2 regions of the Pseudoalteromonas sp. NZS11 genome follow, and region 1 is predicted to be linked to the other one. Evidence: predicted binding sites of a transcription regulator. Region 1 holds the regulator's gene; the other holds the start of a gene.
What was found. The regulator NrdR, encoded in region 1, represses ribonucleotide reductase genes. The targets are predictions, from matches to a motif close to AAACACNANATNTNGTGTTT.
Positions count from the first base shown of each region.

Region 1 (5,375 bases):
TCAATTTTAGTAACGTCTGTTTCGATCAACATTTGTTGTTCGATATCGGCAATTAAATTGCCACTTATTTGCCAAGAATAAACGGCTTGGAGTGCTAAGATACGTGCTTTACGTCTTGCTGCTGGTTTCACAAAAATTCCTTAAACTTAAATTTTATCTAACACATTAACCATTTCAAGCGCGCCTAAAGCAGCTTCGCCGCCTTTATTGCCCATTTTGGTGCCAGCACGCTCAATTGCTTGTTCAATGCTTTCTGTGGTTAATACGCCAAATGCAACCGGGATATCATACTCAAGTGATACTTGCGCAAGACCTTTGTTTGATTCGCCAGCAACTAGGTCAAAGTGTGGTGTACCACCTCTGATCACTACGCCTAATGCGATGATTGCATCATACTCTTTTTTTGCCGCAACGCGTTTAGCCGCTAAAGGTAATTCTACCGCGCCTGGTACATAAATAACGGTAATGTCGTCATCAGATACACCACCAGTGCGTTTTAGCTCATCAACAGCACCTGCAAGGAGGCTGCTACCGATAAAGTCATTAAAACGAGAAATGACAATGGCAAACTTTTTGCCAGGAGCGTACTTACTACCTTCAATAATTTTCATTTGATAACCCTAAAAATAAGTTCAAGCGGTTGCGATTGCGCAAAAATTGCTGCGCATCATACCATAAAAATAAAATAATAGCCTAGTTTAAGCGTGATGCTTATTGTGGCTCAACATAATCAACAACTTCTAAATGAAAGCCCGAAAGTGCATGGTACTTTTTAGGGCGACTCATTAATCGCATTTGTTTAATTCCAAGATCTGCAAGTATTTGCGAGCCTACGCCAACAGTACGAGATGTACCTTTGAATTTACGAGGCGTAACGCTTTCGCCAGCATCAGCTGCTGCGAATGCTTTTACAGTTGCCTCTAATTCTTCAGTGCTTTCTTGCTTACCTAAAATAACTAAAGCACCTTCATTTTTAGCGATATAAGCCATTGCTTCTGAAAGGCCCCAACTACGGTCAGCACTTCTATCTGAAAGTAGGATATCGTTAAAGGTACTTTGCAAATGTACACGTACATTTGTCGGTTCTTGCTCTTTTATATCGCCTTTAAGCAATACGTAATGTAATTGGCCGTCAATTGTGTCTTTGTAAGTAACTAAATCAAATTCACCGTGAATAGTTGGTAACTTACATTTTGCAACTTGCTCAATTGTTGTTTCATTTAAGTTACGGTATTCGATTAAATCAGCAATAGTACCAATTTTAATATCATGCTCTTTCGCAAAAACTTCTAAATCAGGGCGACGCGCCATGGTGCCATCGGCATTAAGTATTTCAACAATAACAGATGATGCTTCAAGCCCAGCTAAACGCGCTAAATCACAGCCAGCCTCAGTATGTCCTGCGCGAGTTAATACGCCGCCAGGTTGTGCCATAATTGGAAAAATATGACCAGGCTGAACAATATCACTTGGTACTGCGCCTTTAGCTATAGCCGCTTGCACTGTACGCGCTCTATCTGCTGCTGAAATACCTGTAGTAACACCCTTTGATGCTTCTATCGACATTGTAAAGTTAGTCGAAAATGCAGCACCATTATTTTTAACCATTAAAGGTAAATCAAGTTGCTCACAACGCTCTTGCGTCATAGTTAAACAAATTAAGCCACGGCCATGAGTGGCCATAAAATTAATAGCCTCTGCGCTAATATGCTCTGCGGCGATAATTAAATCACCTTCATTTTCTCTATCTTCATCATCCATTAAAATAACCATTTTACCGGCTTTAATGTCGTCTATGATTTCTTGTGCGCTGTGTAAATTCATAAATTTGCTCGTATAAGTTATCTGTTTCGTTATTTAATAAAACCCGCTTTAGCGAGTAAGCTCATCGAAATATCAGAGCCCGTTGGTTGCTCTGCACCTTTTATAAGGCGCTCTAAATAACGTGCAATTTGATCGACTTCTAAATTAACTTGAGTGCCTACTTTAAAGTGAGCAATTGTGGTTTGCTCACTCGTATGTGGGACAATTGTTAATTTGAATTTATTACCTTCTACAGCGTTTACTGTCAGGCTTATACCATCAATACATACCGAACCTTTGTACGGGATGTATTTCATTAAATTTTCTTCGGTTGTAAGCCAATATTCTGTTGCTCGAGCGTTTGCTGTAATGCTTGTAATAGTTGCTATGCCATCAACATGGCCAGATACTAAATGACCGCCTAAACGCGAAACAGGTTGCATGGCTTTTTCAAGATTCACCGTTTGCCCTAAAGCATAGTGAGCAAAACCGGTTAAACCAATCGTCTCGTTAGATAAATCAGCACTAAAACCGTCAATATGTTTATCAACTACGGTTAAGCAAACGCCATTGGTTGCAATGCTGTCGCCTAGCTTTACGTCTTTCATATCAAGATCAGCACTTTGGATACGAATGGCTAAGTCGCCTTGTTTTTTTTGTAATAAAGCAATTTTGCCTGTGGCTTCTATTATCCCAGTAAACATAGCGCTACTCTTTTTATTAAGTGATTTTAATGAGTTTTTAACGCGGTGATACGTAAATCGTCACCAATGCGCGCACATTCATTAAATGTTAAATCAACGGTGTTTTGCATACTCGTCAATTCAGGAAAATTAACTAAACTTTTTGCATCATGGCCCATTAATTTAGGCGCCAAATAAAAAACAAACTCGTCAACTAAATCAAGTTCTGTCATTTTACCAGCAAGTGTTGCTCCGCTCTCAAGCCAAACATTATTAAACTGCAGTTGCCCAAGCTTTTCTAAAACAGCCTGTAAATCAACTTTGCCGTTACTTTCACTTACTTCAATATGCTTTACAAAATGCGGCCATTGCAGTGATTTATCAACCTTAGTCGTAAATATTATTACATCACTTTGGATTTTAAATAAAGCAAGGTTGGGCGTTAAACGATTCTGTGAGTCAATTATAACACGCACGGGCTGGCGAAGCGGTAAATCGGTAGGTAGCGTGCAAGGCAACTCGCTTAGTCGCACATTAAGTTTAGCATCGTCTACTAACACGGTATCGGCACCGGTTAAAATAGCGCAGCTTAGCGCTCGGTATAATTGTACGTCTTGGCGAGCAGCGGGACTTGTGATCCACTTACTTTGCCCATTTTTAAGCGCTGTTTTACCATCTATGCTTGCTGCCATTTTACAGGTCACATAAGGTAAGCCTTGTTCCATTCGCTTAAAAAAGCCAACGTTAAGTGCGCGAGCTTGTGATTCAAGTAATCCATAAGCAACTTCAATACCGGCATCGCTCAGTATTTTAAGGCCTTTGCCTGCAACTTGTGGGTTTGTATCAACCATAGCGGCAATTACTTTTACAACACCCGCCTTTTTTAAACCTTCAGCACACGGTGGTGTACGCCCATAATGACTACACGGTTCAAGCGTTACATAAGCCGTTGCACCTTGTGCATTATTGCCAGCTATTGCCAGTGCATTTACTTCAGCATGACCTTGACCAGCTAATTGATGAAAACCCTCACCAATTATTTGATTATTTTTAACTAATACACAGCCAACATTAGGGTTAGGCGTGGTAGTAAACCGGCCTTTTTTGGCAAGTTCTATGGCGCGTGCCATATACATTTCATCATGTTCGGTAAAAGTAGTTTGGCTTTGCATTTATTACTCCCCTAAGCGGGCAATTTCTTCGCCAAATTCGCGTATATCTTCAAACGAGCGATAAACAGAGGCAAATCTTACGTACGCTACTTTATCGAGCTTTTTGAGGGCTTCCATAATGTATTCACCCACCAAATGGCTTGAAATTTCTCGCTCACCCGTTGCGCGTAGTTGCGATTTTATTATATTCACTACTTCGTCTACTTGCTCGGTGCTCACTGGGCGTTTTTCGAGTGCGCGATTTAAGCCATTTAATAATTTATCTTCGTTAAATGGTTCGCGGCTGCCGTCTTGTTTAATAACACGAGGCATAACCAGTTCAGCGCCTTCAAATGTAGTAAAGCGCTCGTGGCAGTCGTTACACTCACGACGCCGGCGAACTTGATGGCCTCCGCCAACAAGGCGTGAATCAATAACTTTAGTATCTTTTGCGGTACAAAATGGACAATGCATAGCTCGGTACTTCCGTTTTAAAACAAAAAAGACCGCTAAATAGCGGTCTTTTATCTTAGCAAAAAAATAGGGCCTGTTGACCTTTCAGGATTAAATTTGTTCTATCTAGGGGTGATTTAATCGCGGCTCGAGATTTGTAACCTAGTGGGCTAAGTAAAAATCGAGCAACAAAGAGTAAATCGCCCCTAGAACGAACCCGAGGGCAGTGCATGTTTGGCATTTATGCTGCGTTATCGCCTATTTGTGTGGAGTAACCACACTACATAGACTCTGCCTTGCTTAAAAGCCAAACATACTACTGCAAATTAAACCTCGAAAGATAAACAGGCCCCTAGCTTATGTGCTCTAAATTACTGCCGCTTATGCAATTAAGCGTAAACAGGTAATTTTGCACAAATTGCTTTTACTTTTTCTTTAACTTGCGCCTGTACAGATTCATCAGTGATGTTATCTAGTACGTCACAAATCCAGCCAGCAAGCTCTTTTGATTCTACTTCAGTAAAACCACGGCGAGTAATTGCAGGAGAACCAATACGCAAACCAGATGTTACAAATGGTGAGCGTGGATCGTTCGGTACTGAGTTTTTATTAACTGTGATGTTAGCGTTGCCTAGGGCTGCGTCTGCATCTTTACCAGTGATATCTTTATCGATTAAATCAAGTAAAAATAAGTGGTTTTCAGTTTTGTCAGAAACGATTTTGTAGCCGCGCTCTTGCATTACAGCAACCATTGCTTTTGCGTTTTTAACAACTTGTGTTTGGTATACTTTAAACTCTGGTTGAAGTGCTTCTTTAAATGCCACTGCTTTTGCTGCAATAACATGACATAAAGGACCGCCTTGGCCACCAGGGAAAACAGCGCTGTTAAGCTTTTTGTAGATTGCTTCGTCGCCACATGCAGAAATAATCAAACCACCACGAGGGCCTGCAAGTGTTTTATGCGTAGTTGTAGTTACAACGTGTGCATGAGGAACAGGGCTTGGGTAAACGCCTGCCGCAATTAAACCCGCAACGTGAGCCATGTCAACAAACAGATAAGCATCGATTTTGTCAGCAATTTCACGGAATTTAGCCCAATCAACAATACCTGAGTACGCTGAAAAACCACCAATAATCATTTTTGGTTTGTGCTCAAGTGCTAGTGCTTCAACTTGTGCGTAATCAATTTCGCCAGTTGCTTCATCTAGTCCGTATTGGATTGCATTGTAAAGCTTACCAGAGAAGCTTACGTGAGAACCGTGAGTTAAGTGACCACCATGAGCTA
Region 1 covers NZ_JADYWP010000005.1:15,978-21,352, forward strand. Annotated here, with positions in the region: gene nusB (transcription antitermination factor NusB) at 1-131, opposite strand, end outside; gene ribH (6,7-dimethyl-8-ribityllumazine synthase) at 147-611, opposite strand; gene ribBA (bifunctional 3,4-dihydroxy-2-butanone-4-phosphate synthase/GTP cyclohydrolase II) at 712-1,824, opposite strand; gene I6E82_RS12115 (riboflavin synthase) at 1,854-2,507, opposite strand; gene ribD (bifunctional diaminohydroxyphosphoribosylaminopyrimidine deaminase/5-amino-6-(5-phosphoribosylamino)uracil reductase RibD) at 2,534-3,658, opposite strand; gene nrdR (transcriptional regulator NrdR) at 3,662-4,111, opposite strand; gene glyA (serine hydroxymethyltransferase) at 4,480-5,375, opposite strand, start outside.

Region 2 (5,375 bases), on a different contig from region 1:
CAGCCAGCGGTAAACTCTATACACTGGCTGTTTTCTGCAAGTGTTACACTTGCAGTAGACTTGTCACTCATTATAAATCAAAATCACCAAATTCTGATGCATCAACTTGCGAGTCTATTTGACCAACAAGGTATGAGCTTATTTCTGCTTCTTGTGGTGCTACTTGCACGTTATCAGACACTAACCACGAGTTTATCCATGGGATAGGGTTACTGTTATTTTCAAACTGTGCTGGCAAACCAATCGCCGTCATACGCGCATTGGTAATGTATTCAACGTACTGACATAAAATATGCTTATTTAAGCCAATCATCGAACCATCTTTAAATAAGTATTCGGCCCACTCTTTTTCTTGCTCTGCTGCGTCAACAAACATTTTAATAGCTTCATCGCGGCACTGGGCAGCAACAATCGCCATTTCTGGGTCGTCTTTACCGTCTTGCATAATGTTTAAAATATGCTGAGTACCCGAAAGGTGAAGTGCTTCATCACGTGCAATTAGCTTGATGATTTTAGCGTTACCTTCCATTAGCTCGCGCTCAGCAAACGCAAACGAACATGCAAAGCTTACGTAAAAGCGAATCGCTTCAAGAATATTTACCGACATCATTGCAAGGTAAAGTTTCTTTTTAAGCTCAAACAAATTCACGATAACAGTTTTACCATTAATCTCGTGTTTGCCTTCACCGTATAAGTTGTAAAGCGAAACAGAGTTAATTAAGTCATCGTAGTATTTAGTTACGGCATCAGCACGTTCGCTAATTTTATCGTTGCTAACTATGTCATCAAAAATAAGCTCAGGTGCTTGTGTTACATTACGGATAATATGCGTGTATGAGCGGCTGTGAATCGTTTCACTAAACGCCCATGTTTCGATCCATGTTTCAAGCTCTGGTAGCGATACAATTGGAAGTAGGGCAACGTTTGGCGAACGACCTTGCACACTATCAAGTAGAGTTTGGTATTTGAGGTTACTTAAAAATATATGCTTTTCGTGATCGGGTAACGCTTGAAAGTCTAAACGGTCTTTACTTACATCTACTTCCTCAGGACGCCAAAAGAAAGACAGTTGCTTCTCGATTAATTTTTCAAAAATAGGGTATTTTTGTTGGTCGTAACGAGATACGTTTACAGTTTGGCCAAAAAACATTGGCTCTTGCATTTGGTTATTATGGTTTCGGCTAAAAGTAGTATAAGACATGTTTATCACTCAAAAAACTATCAGAAAAAGCGGGCTAAATGCCCGCTTAAAATAAAAATCAGCAGTTATATTTTACACGCGCCGCCTTCACAATCATCATCTTCCACTTCTGGAGTATCTTCTTGCATATCTGAGGCACCATCACGAGTATTGTGGTAGTACAAGGTTTTAACACCTAGTTTGTACGCGCTTAGTAAGTCTTTTAATAAGACTTGCATAGGTACTTTACCGCCTTCGAACTTGTTTGGATCATAATTTGTATTTGCAGAAATTGTTTGGTCTACAAATTTTTGCATTATACCAACAAGCTGCAAGTAACCATCGTTTGATGGAATGTCCCACAGTAGCTCGTATTGATCTTTTAAACGCTCATACTCAGGAACAACTTGCTTTAAAATACCGTCTTTACTTGCTTTAACGCTAATATGTCCACGTGGTGGTTCAATACCATTTGTTGCATTAGAGATTTGCGACGATGTTTCTGATGGCATTAACGCACTTAGTGTTGAGTTACGCATACCGTGCTCTTTAATATTTGCACGTAGTGTATCCCAATCAAGATGAAGTGGCTCATCACAAATTTTATCTAAATCACGTTTGTACGTATCTGTTGGCATAATGCCTTGTGAATACGTTGTTTCGTTAAACTTAGGACAGGCACCACGCTCTTTAGCAAGCTCGTTTGATGCTTTCATCAAGTAGTATTGAATCGCTTCAAATGTTTTATGAGTCAGTGCATTTGCGCTGCCATCTGAATAACGCTTACCGTTTTTAGCTAGGTAGTATGCGTAGTTAATCACGCCTATACCTAACGTTCGACGACCCATAGTTGCATTTTTAGCAGCCGGTACTGGGTAGTCTTGGAAATCAAGTAAGTTATCAAGGGCGCGTACTGCAAGTTCAGCTAGCTCTTCAAGCTCGTCTAGTGATTCTATTGCACCTAAGTTAAACGCAGACAGTGTACAAAGGGCAATTTCGCCTTCTTCGTCATTTACGTTATTAAGTGGCTTAGTTGGCAATGCAATTTCTAAACATAAGTTAGATTGGCGAATAGGCGCAACTTTAGCAATGAACGGGCTATGTGTATTACAGTGGTCCACATTTTGTAAATAAATACGACCTGTACTTGCACGCTCTTGCGCAAACATAGAGAAAAGCTCAATCGCTTTAATGCGTTTTTTACGAATCGATTCGTCTTGTTCGTATTTTACGTAAAGCGCGTCAAACTCAGCTTGGTCTTCAAAAAATGCATCGTAAAGACCAGGCACATCTGATGGGCTAAATAACGTAATGTAGTCGTCTTTAATTAAACGAGAGTACATTAGTTTATTAAATTGTACGCCGTAATCTAGGTGACGAACGCGGTTGTCGTCCACACCACGGTTATTTTTAAGTACAAGTAGGTTCTCTACTTCTAAATGCCAAAGCGGGTAGAACAATGTTGCAGCGCCGCCACGTACACCACCTTGCGAACAACTTTTAACAGCTGTTTGAAAGTGCTTATAAAAAGGAATACAACCAGTGTGGTACGCTTCGCCGTTACGAATATGGCTACCTAGCGCACGAATTCGACCAGCATTAATACCAATACCTGCGCGTTGTGAAACGTATTTAACAATAGCTGACGACGTTGCATTGATTGAATCAAGGCTATCGCCACATTCAATTAATACACACGAGCTAAACTGGCGAGTAGGTGTACGTACACCCGACATAATTGGCGTTGGTAGAGATATTTTAAATAACGATACTGCGTCGTAAAAGCGCTTAATGTAAGAAACGCGTGTTTCACGTGGGTAGTCAGAGAATAAGCTCGCTGCTACTAAAATATATAAAAACTGTGCACTTTCGTAGATTTCACCCGATACACGGTTTTGAACGAGATACTTACCTTCAAGCTGTTTTACAGCCGCGTAGCTAAAGTTAAGATCGCGAGAATGATCAAGATATGCATCAAGCTCGTCTAATTCTTGCTCTGTGTAATCTACTAATAAGTGAGCATCGTAGCGTTTATCGCCAACCATTTTTGTTACGTGGTCAAATAAACGTGGTGGCTCAAATTGACCGTACGCTTTTTTACGTAAATGGAATACAGCTAAACGTGCAGCTAAGTATTGATAATCAGGCGATTCTTTTGAAATCTGATCCGCTGCTGCTTTAATGATGGTTTCGTGAATGTCTTTAGTACGAATACCGTCGTAAAACTGAATGTGCGATTTTAATTCAACTTGCGAAACCGAAACGTTGCTTAAACCTTCGGCGGCCCATTCAATGACGCGATGGATCTTATCCAGATCAAGAGGCTCTTTGCGCCCGTCACGTTTGCTTACAGATAACTGTTGGTTCATTTGCCTGTATTCCTTGGGAATTATGTATTTTGACCAATGCTTTATGCCTCGCCGAAGCAAGGTACATACTCATTTATTATAGGTTTCACCGTATTGGCGAATTTAATTGAATAACATTTGGCCACAATATCTGGTGTTGTTCAATTTAGAGATCACAAGATAGTGTGGTCTGAGTTGTTTTGCAAGGGACATAATTGCCCCTGTTTGTGGATAACTTTGGGATAACGCATTTGTGTTAGTAGACACTCACCTTCGAACAATCATTTAAGTTGAAATATGCAAAAATCAACTAATGATCTGCTAAATTTACTCATTTTAAAAATAAATTTTGACTGCTTTTTTTATCAGCAAGCTTTGTGTGAAAACTAACACAATCACAATATATAGTGTTTAATAATTAACATAGCACTATATATGGTTAAAACCATCAATTGGGCTTTGCCAGTTAAAATCAGCATTCCAGCTGTTGGCTTCATCAATACTTGGGATGTAACCCCAAAGTGCCGTTGCGGTATGCATACCTGCCGCTTTGCCTGCTTGTATGTCACGCTGTGCATCACCAATGTATAAACAACGGCTTGGTTCTACCTGCATAAGCTTTGCACAATGTAGCAGTGGTAAAGGTGATGGCTTAGCTTCAGCTAATGTGTCGCCACTTATTACTACACTGGCATTTTTTAATGCGGGAATAGCTGCCACTAAAGGATCGGTTAAAAACCCTGGTTTATTAGTCATGATCCCCCATTTGATCTTTTTCTGATCAAGGGCGATAAGTAACGATTCAACTCCGCTGAAGCAACGTGTGTGATTTGCTATGTTTGTGGCGTACTCGTCAACTAATTGCTTTATAAGCTCGCTTTGGGGTTGTTTAGCCCATAATTCTTTAAAACCAGCCTCTAATAATGCACCTGCGCCGTTAGATGCGGCAGGACGGTATATATCACTACTAACAGGTTCTATTTTATTGCTAATAAGGACTGTGTTTAAAGCGGCACCTAAATCATCAGCGGTGTCGAGTAGGGTGCCGTCTAAATCAAATAAAAATGCATCGTACTCAATAAGGGGTAGGGGGGCTTGAGAGTTAGCCATTAAGCTAACTTCTCAAAATAAAGTATGTAATTTACGCTAACGTCACTATTGAGCGTATATTGCTTTGATAGTGGGTTATAAGAAAGCCCTGTACTTGCACGAACTTTTAAACCGGCTTGCTCTGCCCATGCAATAAGCTGTGCAGGCTTTATAAACTTTTTATGGTCGTGTGTACCTTCAGGCACCATTTTTAAGAGTTTTTCAGCGCCAACAATAGCGTATAAGTATGCTTTAGGTGTTTTGTTCAGGGTTGAAAAAAACACGTCTGCGCCTGGTTTGGCAAGTGCGGCTACGGCATGAATGATAGATGCTGGGTCGGGAACGTGTTCAAGCATTTCCATACACGTTATTACATCAAAGCGCTCAGGGTACTGTGTTGCAAACTCTTCTGCAGGCACTTTTATATAATCTACATTTACGCCAGTTTCTAAACTGTGCAACTTAGCAACAGTTAAAGGTTCTTGGCCCATATCGATGCCAGTTACTTTTGCACCCATACGCGCCATGCTTTGGCTTAAAATACCGCCGCCACAGCCAACGTCGAGTGTTTCTTTATCGAATAGGCCTTGCGTTTTATTTGCTATAAAGTCTAAACGTAACGGGTTAATTTCGTGAAGAGGTTTGAATTCTCCGTCTAGGTCCCACCAACGCTCAGCGATGGCTTCAAATTTTGCTATTTCTGCGTGATCTACATTTTGATGTTCGGTCATAAAATACTTCCTCGTCAATCTGAGGCC
Region 2 covers NZ_JADYWP010000006.1:56,771-62,145, reverse strand. Annotated here, with positions in the region: gene yfaE (class I ribonucleotide reductase maintenance protein YfaE) at 1-71, opposite strand, end outside; gene nrdB (class Ia ribonucleoside-diphosphate reductase subunit beta) at 71-1,201, opposite strand; gene nrdA (class 1a ribonucleoside-diphosphate reductase subunit alpha) at 1,267-3,549, opposite strand; gene I6E82_RS13710 (HAD family hydrolase) at 3,958-4,638, opposite strand; gene ubiG (bifunctional 2-polyprenyl-6-hydroxyphenol methylase/3-demethylubiquinol 3-O-methyltransferase UbiG) at 4,638-5,348, opposite strand.
Region 2: a site for NrdR is predicted at 3,669-3,688, ahead of nrdA (class 1a ribonucleoside-diphosphate reductase subunit alpha). Genes of this name have one in related genera too.